DNA from 2 places in the Pseudomonas sp. SDO5591_S426 genome. Region 2 is predicted to be linked to the other one. Evidence: predicted binding sites of a transcription regulator. Region 2 holds the regulator's gene; the other holds the start of a gene.
What was found. The regulator FliA, encoded in region 2, starts transcription of late flagellar genes. The targets are predictions, from matches to a motif close to CTAAAGTTTNNNNNNNNNNNGCCGNTAA.

Region 1 (4,844 bases), on a different contig from region 2:
ATGGTGCCGGACAGATCGGTGGCCACAATCTGCACGCCCATTTTCAACTGGCCAATGTTGGTCCGCTCGAACTCGTCAATGGACATCGACAGCGAGTACGGTTCCTGACCCGACGAACACGCCGCCGACCAGATCCGCAGACGCTGACCGGGACTGGCTTTGATCGCTTCAGGCAGTACCTTGTTCTTCAAGACCTCAAACGGATAGGTGTCACGAAACCACAGGGTCTCGTTGGTCGTCATCGCATCCACCACCATCTCGCGCAATCCGCTGCGCGGCTGGGTCTGGATGCGCTGGACCAGCTCACCGAGGGACTTGATGCCTTGCTGTTCCATCAGCTTGTTGAGACGGCTTGAGACCAGATACTGCTTGTTTTCACCGAGCAAAATGCCACAGGCTTTTTCCAGGAACACCCGGAACTGTTCGAAATCCAAATTACCCGTAGACAATGCTGCCGCCTCTTAAATCGTGTTGACTGCCAGGGGCCGAACGCCCCTAGCTGATGTCTGCTGCTTTGATCCGGTTGACTACCCGGGATGCCAGGTCATCAGGGCGGAATTTGGCCAGGAAGTCATCGGCACCGACTTTCTTGACCATCGCCTGATTGAACACACCCGACAACGAAGTATGCAGGATGATATGAAGCTTTTGCATGCGTGGGTCGTTGCGGATCTCGGCCGTCAGTGTGTACCCGTCCATCTCCGGCATCTCGATGTCGGAGATCATCATCAGGAACTCTTCTTCCGGCTTCTTGCCCTCATCGACCAGCTTGCGCAGGTAGTCAAGCGCCTGCTTGCCATCGTTCAACGCCACCACTTCGACACCGACCGTCTGCAGGCAACGCGTAACCTGCTTGCGCGCCACCGACGAGTCATCGACCGTCAGCACGCGTAACGACAGCGCCTTGTGCTGGGTTTCGACATCCACCACGCCGACGGAAATCGCTTCCGGTGTCGGCGCCACTTCCGCCAGCACCTTCTCGACGTCGATGATCTCGACCAATTGGTTGTCGACCCGCGTCACCGCCGTCAGGTAGTGATCGCGACCGGTGCCCTTGGGTGGCGGATGAATCTCCTCCCAGTTCATGTTGACGATGCGTTCCACCGAGCGCACCAGGAAACCCTGGGTCTTGGTGTTGTACTCCGTGATGATCACGAAGGGATTGTTCTTGTCCTTCAAAGCACCGGAGCCGGTCGCCATTGCCAGATCAAGGATCGGAATGGTCGCCCCCCGAATATTCGCCACGCCGCACACGACAGGACTGGACTTGGGCATCAGCGTCAGTTGGGGGCATTGCAGCACCTCCCGAACCTTGAACACGTTGATCCCATACAGCTGCTGACCGTCGAGACGGAACAACAACAGCTCAAGGCGATTCTGCCCCACCAGTTGCGTGCGCTGGTTCACCGAATCCATTACACCAGCCATGCCCAGACTCCTACACCAACGCTAAGTGTTGTTGCGACGCACATTCATCTCTAAACGGCACGGCGCTTGCTTTTTATCTTTCTATGAACACAGAACCGACATTTTTCCGACACCTGACCACACCCTGCCGCAAATGGCTTGGTGCGTTGGCGGCTGTTTGCCTGTTCAACGCTGGCAGCCCTGCCCTTGCTGACGCAGTTACCTTGCCTGACATGCTTATCGGCGTCACTCAGGGCTTTCTTGAATTCACCGTAGAGGACTATCTGGCTACCAGTCAAACGGAAGGTCGCTACGAAATCCAGGTCAACCAGCTCGATCCCCGCTTGCGCATGCCGATGTGCGACAAGGAATTGACAGCCACGCTGGAGAGTCCGGCCAAGCCGCTGGGCCGGGTCACGGTCAAGGTTCGCTGCGAAGGAACATCGCCCTGGACCGTCTTCGTACCCGCTCAAGTCCGCCTGTTTCGCGACGTCGTGACCACCACCCGACCGCTGCGGCGCACCGGCATTGTCGAGCCTGGAGATGTCATGTTGCGCGAGCGCGATATCAGCGTGATCACCCAGGGTTACCTCACCTCCCTGGACCAGGCGATCGGGCAACGACTTACCCGACCAATGGTCGCCGATCAGGTGATTACCCTGGTGCACCTCGAACAAGCTGAAGTCATCCGCAAGGGCGACCAGGTAGTCATTACCGCCCGCAGTGGTACGCTCAGCGTGAAAATGCCCGGCGAAGCGCTGTCCAACGGCGGCATGAGCGAACAGATCCGGGTGAAAAACCTCAATTCCCAACGGGTCATCAAGGCGCAAGTCACCGCGCCCGGCCAGGTGGAAGTGTCGATGTAAGAGTTCTCTGGAGAGTGGCGCCGAACGAAGGTGTTCCCTAAACTGTGCCCCATGCAGGGCAAGCGTTGGCGCGCGCAAGCTCATTGATAAATGAGCCTAAAGTTTTTCGGGGTATGGCCGAAAACATGGCAAGCGTCCAAATTCCCAGAGGTTTTTATCATGGTCATCGATTTCAGCCGTTTGAACAGCTCCTCGTCACTTACGGGCAGTACACGTACCAGCGTTGCCAAGGAAACCGCCGATTCCGGCAAATCCGCGCCGCTGAATACCCCGGCCGAACAGGCCAGCACCGTCACTAGCGGGGAATCGGTACATCTCAGCAATGAGGCTCAACAGTTGCAAAAGGTCACTGATACGCTGCGCGATCAGCCTGCCGTCGACAAAGCCCGCGTGGCCGAGTTGAAAGCAGCGATTGCCGATGGCAGCTATAAAGTCGACAGCAACCGCGTAGCCAGCAAACTGCTCAACTTCGAAGCCCAGCGCTAGGGCCACGGCCCGCGCCAGGCTTTTGGACGCTTAAAACCCAAGGCCAGCCATGCACGACACTAATCTACTGCAACTGATCACCGATGATTTTGCTCCAGCGCAACAACTGCTGGAGTTACTGCGTACTGAGTCGCTCGCCTTGCATGGTCGCGACATGTACCTGCTCGAAGACATTCTGGCGCAGAAGCAGGCATTGATCATTTTGCTCGAACAGCATGGCCGCAAGCGCAGCGAAATCCTCGCCAGCCTCAATCTGCCCACCAACCGCAGCGGTCTGGAGCAACTGGCCAGCCAGTCCAGCGTTGGCGACGCGTTGCTGGCACAAAGCGATGTGCTGACCGACCTCCTGACCCAATGCCAGGCCGCCAATGCCAACAACGGTCAGTCGATCGTCGTACAGCAGGTCGCCACGGCCACCCAGCTGAAAATTCTTACCGGCGGCGAGCCTCCAGCGCTCTATGATGCCAGCGGAACATTTTCCAAGCTTGTGAAACCGCGCCCACTCAGTCAGGCTTGAGCCCGCCGATGAGCCCGCTCTATCAAGACGCGAAACATGCTGGCAAAATGCTGGCCAGCCGTAGTCAAAATTTGCCTGGAGATTGATTAACCGTGTCCAATGCCTTAAATGCGGATGATTCTCCGCAGCCACCCAAGGTGCTCAGCACGCCCCTGGAAATCTCCGGCAACCTTCGCCAGCTGCAAGAAAGCCATGACCCGCTGATCATCACGTTCCACGAACGCAGCCAGCGCTTCCAGAGCTATCTGGTGGACGTAGACCGTGACAGCAACACGATCGCCCTCGACGAAATGATTCCCCGTGACGGCGAACGCTACCTGCTGGCCGGCGAACCGTTCAGGGTCGAAGGTTTCCATGAAGGCGTGCGTATCGCCTGGGAAAGCAATGGCCCGCTGACCATCGACGAGTCCGGCGGTGGTCGTTGCTACCGTGGCACGCTGCCTGACGAAGTGGTTTACCACCAGCGCCGCAATGCATTCCGCGCTGCATTGAAACTGGCTCAACTGGTCAATGTCGACCTGGATGGCGAGAAGCTCAAGGCACCGATCAGCGGCAAGCTGCTGGATATTTCCGCCACCGGCTGCAAGTTGCGCTTCGAAGGCGACATCACCGGCAGCCTGCAACTGGGCCAAGTCTATGACCGGTTCTCGGCCGCCCTGCCCTTCGGCAAGATGACGGCTCCGGTTGAACTGCGCTATCTGCACTTCGAAGAAAGAATCTCCACCACCTTCGCCGGTGTACGCTTCCACAACATGAGCGGGCTGGTGCAGCGGCAGGTCGAGCGGTTCGTCTATCAGCTCCAACGCGAAGCACGTCGTTTCGACAAAGACGATCTCTGATAGCAACGCTTCAATAAAAAACGGGCAGTCCCTCGCGGTGACTGCCCGTTTTTTTATGCCTGAGTGTTAAGGCCTGGCTTCGGTGAAACTTTGTTCCCTGCCCGAATCCGGATCCTCTGGCGGCGTGTCGGTTGGCGGCTCCGGTTCCGGCGCTGGCTCGGGAGGAATCGGATTCTGCATCTGATCCTGCACCACCTGCTCATCCACTCGCGGATCAAGTGCCGCCACCAATGGCGAACTCGACATGCTGTCTGGCATGGCGACGTGATGCAGCGGCGCATCGTCCACCTGATGCAGGTTGGTCACGGCTTTCGGACGAATTCGCCACACCAGCACCAACGCAAAAAAGCTGAAGAACGCATAGAGCATCTGGCTGCCGAACAGCTTCATTAGCACGCCAGCCACCAACGGTCCGATGCTCGCACCAACGCCGTAGGTCACCAGCAGCATCGCTGTCAACGAAACCCGGCGATCGCCCTCGACGTGGTCGTTGGAAAACGCGACCGCCAACGGGTAGAGGCAGAACTGCACCAATGAGCAGAGGAACCCGGCGACGAACAACACCTCCAGTGGCACCTGCTTCATGATCGCCAGCGGCATGGCGGCCAATGCCAGGCTGAACGCGAAACAGCGGATCAGCAGCGCCCGGTCATAGCGATCGGACAACCAGCCCAACGGCCACTGCACCAACAGCCCGGCAAAAATGCAGCTACCCATGAACAGACCGAC
Region 2 (4,844 bases):
ACAGGTTCTTCAACCACTTCGGCGACAGGCGCAGGCGCCGCCTCGTCCGCTGTTTGCGGCTCGGCCAGTCGGGCCAATGCGGCGAGCAATTCAGGCGTGGCAGCCGTGATCGGGCTGCGCTCGCGGACTTCGCTGAACATGCTGTTCACCGCGTCCAGTGCTTCGAGAACCACGTCCATCAATTCCGAGTCGACGCGACGTTCACCCTTGCGCAGGATGTCGAACACGTTCTCGGCGATGTGACAGCACTCCACCAGCTCGTTGAGCTGGAGGAAGCCGGCGCCCCCTTTTACAGTGTGAAAACCGCGAAAAATTGCATTGAGCAAATCCGCATCATCCGGACGGCTTTCCAGCTCGACCAGTTGCTCGGACAGTTGCTCTAGAATCTCGCCGGCCTCAACCAGGAAATCCTGAAGGATCTCTTCATCGGCGCCGAAGCTCATTAATGGTGTGCTCCTAACAGAACAGGTCTAAAAACCTAAAATCCAAGGCTGGATAACAAATCGTCCACATCGTCCTGACCGGACACAACGTCTTCTCTTTTATCGGCATGAATCTGCGGACCTTCACCCTGAGAGAGATGTTTTTGTGGATCTTTTTCTGCAAGCATCGCTTCACGGTCATGTTCGATGCCCGCAAAGCGGTCCACCTGACTGGCCATAAGCACGAGCTTGAGCAGGTTGCTCTCAACTTCGGTGACCAGTTGGGTCACTCGCTTGATCACTTGACCTGTGAGGTCCTGATAATCCTGGGCAAGCAGAATATCGTTGAGGTTGGTCGACACGGCGCGGTTGTCAGTGCTGCTGCGCGCCAGGAATCCGTCGACGCGACGGGCCAGCTCGCGGAACTCTTCAGCCCCGACTTCGCGACGCATGAAGCGTCCCCAATCGGTGCTCAAGGCCTGGGCTTCGTCAGCCAGGCTGTTGACCAGCGGCGTGGCGTTTTCCACCAGATCCATGGTGCGGTTGGCCGCGGCCTCGGTCAGCTTGACCACATAACCCAGACGCTCGGTGGCGTCGGTGATCTGTGACACTTCCTCGGCTTGCGGCATGTGCGGGTCAATCTGGAAATTGACGATCGCGCTATGCAGCTCGCGGGTGAGCTTGCCCACTTCCTGATACAGGCCGCGGTCACGGGTCTGGTTGAGCTCATGGATCAATTGCACAGCATCGCCGAACTTGCCCTTTTCAAGGCTCTCGACCAGTTCGACGGCGTGTTTTTTCAGGGTCGATTCAAAATCGCCCTGCGAAGATTCGTTATGCCCCATAGCTCCCCCGTGGCGCAGTTCAACCGATGCGTTCGAAAATCTTCTCGATTTTTTCTTTCAACGCCTGGGCCGTGAAGGGTTTGACCACATAGCCGTTTACACCGGCCTGGGCCGCTTCGATGATCTGCTCGCGCTTGGCTTCAGCGGTCACCATCAGCACCGGCAGGTGCTTGAGCTTTTCATCGGCACGCACGTGGCGCAGCAGATCGATACCGGTCATGCCAGGCATGTTCCAGTCCGTTACCAGAAAGTCGATGCTCCCGCTGTTGAGAACCGGAATGGCGGTAGTGCCATCGTCGGCCTCGACCGTGTTGGTGAACCCAAGGTCACGCAACAGGTTTTTTATGATCCGCCGCATCGTTGAGAAGTCATCAACGATGAGGATTTTCATGTTCTTGTCCAATTCGACCTCCAAGCAGACTAAAACGCGCCCAGCACCTGGGCGCGCCATTTCAATCAATCTGGCAAAACACTCGATGACTGTCTGGAGTACAGCGGATCGAGACCGGCGCGGTTCATCACCCCACCAGCCACGTCACAGTGCCCCCACACTGCCTTCAGCGCGCTCGCCACTCTCCCAAACGCCCCCGCAAACGGGCCGCGCACTGGCTGTGTAACTGGCTGACCCGAGACTCGCTGACTCCCAGGACCTCACCGATTTCCTTGAGATTCAACTCTTCGTCGTAGTACAGCGCCAACACCAGTCGCTCACGCTCCGGCAAATTGGCAATCGCGTCCGCCAGCGCCGCCTGGAAGCGTTCATCTTCCAGATCGCGTGACGGCTCGAGATGAGCACTCGCGCCATCCTCGTGCAGCCCTTCGTGTTCGCCGTCCTGCAACAGATCGTCGAAACTGAATAACCGGCTGCCCAGGGTGTCGTTCAAAATCCCGTAATAATCGTCGAGACTCAATTGGAGTTCGGCCGCAACTTCGTGATCTTTAGCGTCACGGCCGGTTTTAGCTTCAATCGAGCGAATGGCATCGCTGACCATGCGGGTATTGCGGTGGACCGAACGTGGCGCCCAGTCCCCCTTGCGCACTTCATCGAGCATGGCGCCGCGGATGCGGATGCCCGCGTACGTCTCGAAACTCGCGCCTTTGCTAGCGTCGTATTTGGTGGAGACTTCCAGCAGGCCGATCATCCCGGCCTGGATCAAATCTTCGACCTGGACACTGGCCGGCAGACGCGCCAGCAAGTGATAGGCAATGCGTTTGACCAGCGGCGCATAACGCTCGATCAGCTCGTACTGCGCATCGCGTGCCGACTTCTTGTAGAGGTTGTAGCCGCTGGCTGTCATAGAACCGGTCCTGCCGTTTGTTGCACGAGGCGCTCGACGAAGAATTCCAGATGCCCGCGCGGGTTGGCAGGCAGCGGCCAGGTGTCGACCTTCTGTGCGATCGCCTTGAACGCCAGCGAGCACTTGGAGCGCGGGAAGGCTTCGTAGACGGCACGTTGTTTCTGCACAGCCTTGCGCACGCTTTCGTCGTAAGGCACGGCGCCGACGTATTGCAGGGCGACGTCGAGGAAGCGATCCGTGACTTTGGTCAACTTGGCGAACAGGTTGCGCCCTTCCTGCGGGCTCTGGGCCATGTTGGCCAGGACGCGGAAGCGGTTCATGCCGTAGTCGCGGTTAAGCAGTTTGATCAGCGCGTAGGCGTCGGTGATCGAAGTCGGCTCGTCGCAGACCACCAGCAACACTTCCTGGGCCGCGCGAACGAAACTGACTACCGAGTCACCAATACCCGCAGCGGTGTCGATCACCAGCACGTCGAGGTTGTCGCCGATGTCGCTGAAGGCCTGGATCAGGCCGGCGTGCTGCGCCGGGCTCAAATGAACCATGCTCTGGGTGCCGGACGCGGCCGGAACGATGCGGATGCCGCCGGGGCCCTGCAACAGGACGTCGCGCAGCTCGCAGCGGCCTTCGATCACGTCGGCCAGGGTACGTTTGGGTGTCAGCCCCAGCAGAACGTCGACGTTCGCCAGTCCCAGGTCGGCGTCCAGCAGCATGACGCGCCGGCCAAGCTCAGCCAAAGCCAGGGACAAGTTCACTGACACGTTAGTTTTCCCGACGCCACCTTTGCCGCCGGTCACCGCGATCACCTGTACGGGATGCATGCTGCCCATGTTATTTCTTTACCTTGTCTTGCATAGACGGAGGCCACATTACTGGCTGCGCGTTCGCAAACGGAACAATGCATGGCAGACCATCGATGTAGGTACAAAAACTATTCATTGTTACCTCAGCCTACCTGCTTGGTGGGGCTGTGGTAGATATCAGCGAACATGTCAGCCATGGCTTCTTCGCTGGGCTCTTCCTGCATTTGCACGCTAACGGCGCGACTGACCAGTTGATGACGGCGCGGCAGATGCAAATCATCCGGAATCCGCGGGCCGTCGGTCAGGTAGGCCACCGGCAATTCATGGCTGATGGCCAGGCTCAACACCTCGCCCAGACTCGCCGTTTCATCCAGTTTAGTCAGGATGCAGCCAGCTAGCCCGCAGCGCTTGTAACTGTGATAAGCGGCCGTCAGAACCTGCTTCTGGCTGGTGGTTGCCAGGACCAGATAATTTTTGGAACGGATGCCACGCCCGGCCAGGCTTTCGAGCTGCATGCGCAGCGCCGGATCACTGGCTTGCAGGCCGGCGGTATCGATCAGTACGACGCGTTTGCGCAGCAGTGGTTCCAACGCCTGCACCAGCGATTGGCCCGGATCGACATGGGTCACCGACACATTGAGAATCCGACCAAGGGTCTTGAGCTGCTCCTGGGCACCAATACGGTAGCTGTCCATGCTCACCAACGCGATGTTTTGCGCGCCGTACTTGAGCACGTAGCGGGCAGCCAGCTTGGCCAGGGTGGTGGTCTTGCCCATGCCGGCGGGGCCGACCATGGCAATCACTCCACCCTCTTCCAGCGGCTCGACTTCCGGAGTAGCAATCATCCGCGCCAGGTGCGCGAGCAGCATGCGCCAGGCCTGACGAGGTTCTTCGATATCGGTAATCATCGCCAGCAAGTCGCGCGACAACGGACCGGACAGGCCGATGCGTTGCAGGCGACGCCACAGGTTGGCCTGGGCCGGACGGCTGCCTTGCAGCTGATTCCACGCCAAAGAGCCGAGCTGGACTTCCATCAGTTCGCGCAAGCTGTTGAGCTCGAAACGCATCGAGTCGAATGCACGCGAGTCGACAGCCGCTGCAGCGGTCGGTGCTGGCGCCGGACGACGTGGCTCGGCGTAAGTCGGCTCGATGAGCGGTTCGGCGGCGGTCAATGGCAGGCCGGCGAACAACTGGCGATTGGTGGCGTTGTCGCTCTCGCCTTCGCTGCGCAGGCTCAATTCGGCCTGGGCGGTGACGATCCGCGACTGGGTCTTGCGCAGCTCGTCTTCGAGTTCCATGTTCGGAACGCGCGGAGCCAGCGCCGACAGCTTGTAATCCAGGGCAGCCGTCAGCTCGACACCACCGGCGATCCGGCGGTTCCCAATAATGGCGGCATCGGCGCCCAGCTCATCACGAACCAGTTTCATGGCCTGACGCATATCGGCGGCGAAAAAACGCTTAACTTGCATAAACCACTAC

Region 1: the regulator FliA is predicted to act here: its motif matches at 2,370-2,397, upstream of flgM (flagellar biosynthesis anti-sigma factor FlgM).

Annotation. Positions count from the first base shown of each region.
Region 1 covers NZ_JBSVXD010000195.1:4,859-9,702, reverse strand. Annotated here, with positions in the region: gene cheR (protein-glutamate O-methyltransferase CheR) at 1-449, opposite strand, end outside; gene ACW9JC_RS25590 (chemotaxis protein CheV) at 496-1,428, opposite strand; gene flgA (flagellar basal body P-ring formation chaperone FlgA) at 1,512-2,273, shown strand; gene flgM (flagellar biosynthesis anti-sigma factor FlgM) at 2,433-2,759, shown strand; gene ACW9JC_RS25575 (flagella synthesis protein FlgN) at 2,809-3,276, shown strand; gene ACW9JC_RS25570 (flagellar brake protein) at 3,369-4,115, shown strand; gene ACW9JC_RS25565 (MFS transporter) at 4,182-4,844, opposite strand, start outside.
Region 2 covers NZ_JBSVXD010000026.1:24,571-29,414, reverse strand. Annotated here, with positions in the region: gene ACW9JC_RS08340 (chemotaxis protein CheA) at 1-443, opposite strand, end outside; gene ACW9JC_RS08335 (protein phosphatase CheZ) at 479-1,267, opposite strand; gene ACW9JC_RS08330 (chemotaxis response regulator CheY) at 1,287-1,658, opposite strand; gene fliA (RNA polymerase sigma factor FliA) at 1,825-2,565, opposite strand; gene fleN (flagellar synthesis regulator FleN) at 2,562-3,392, opposite strand; gene flhF (flagellar biosynthesis protein FlhF) at 3,509-4,834, opposite strand.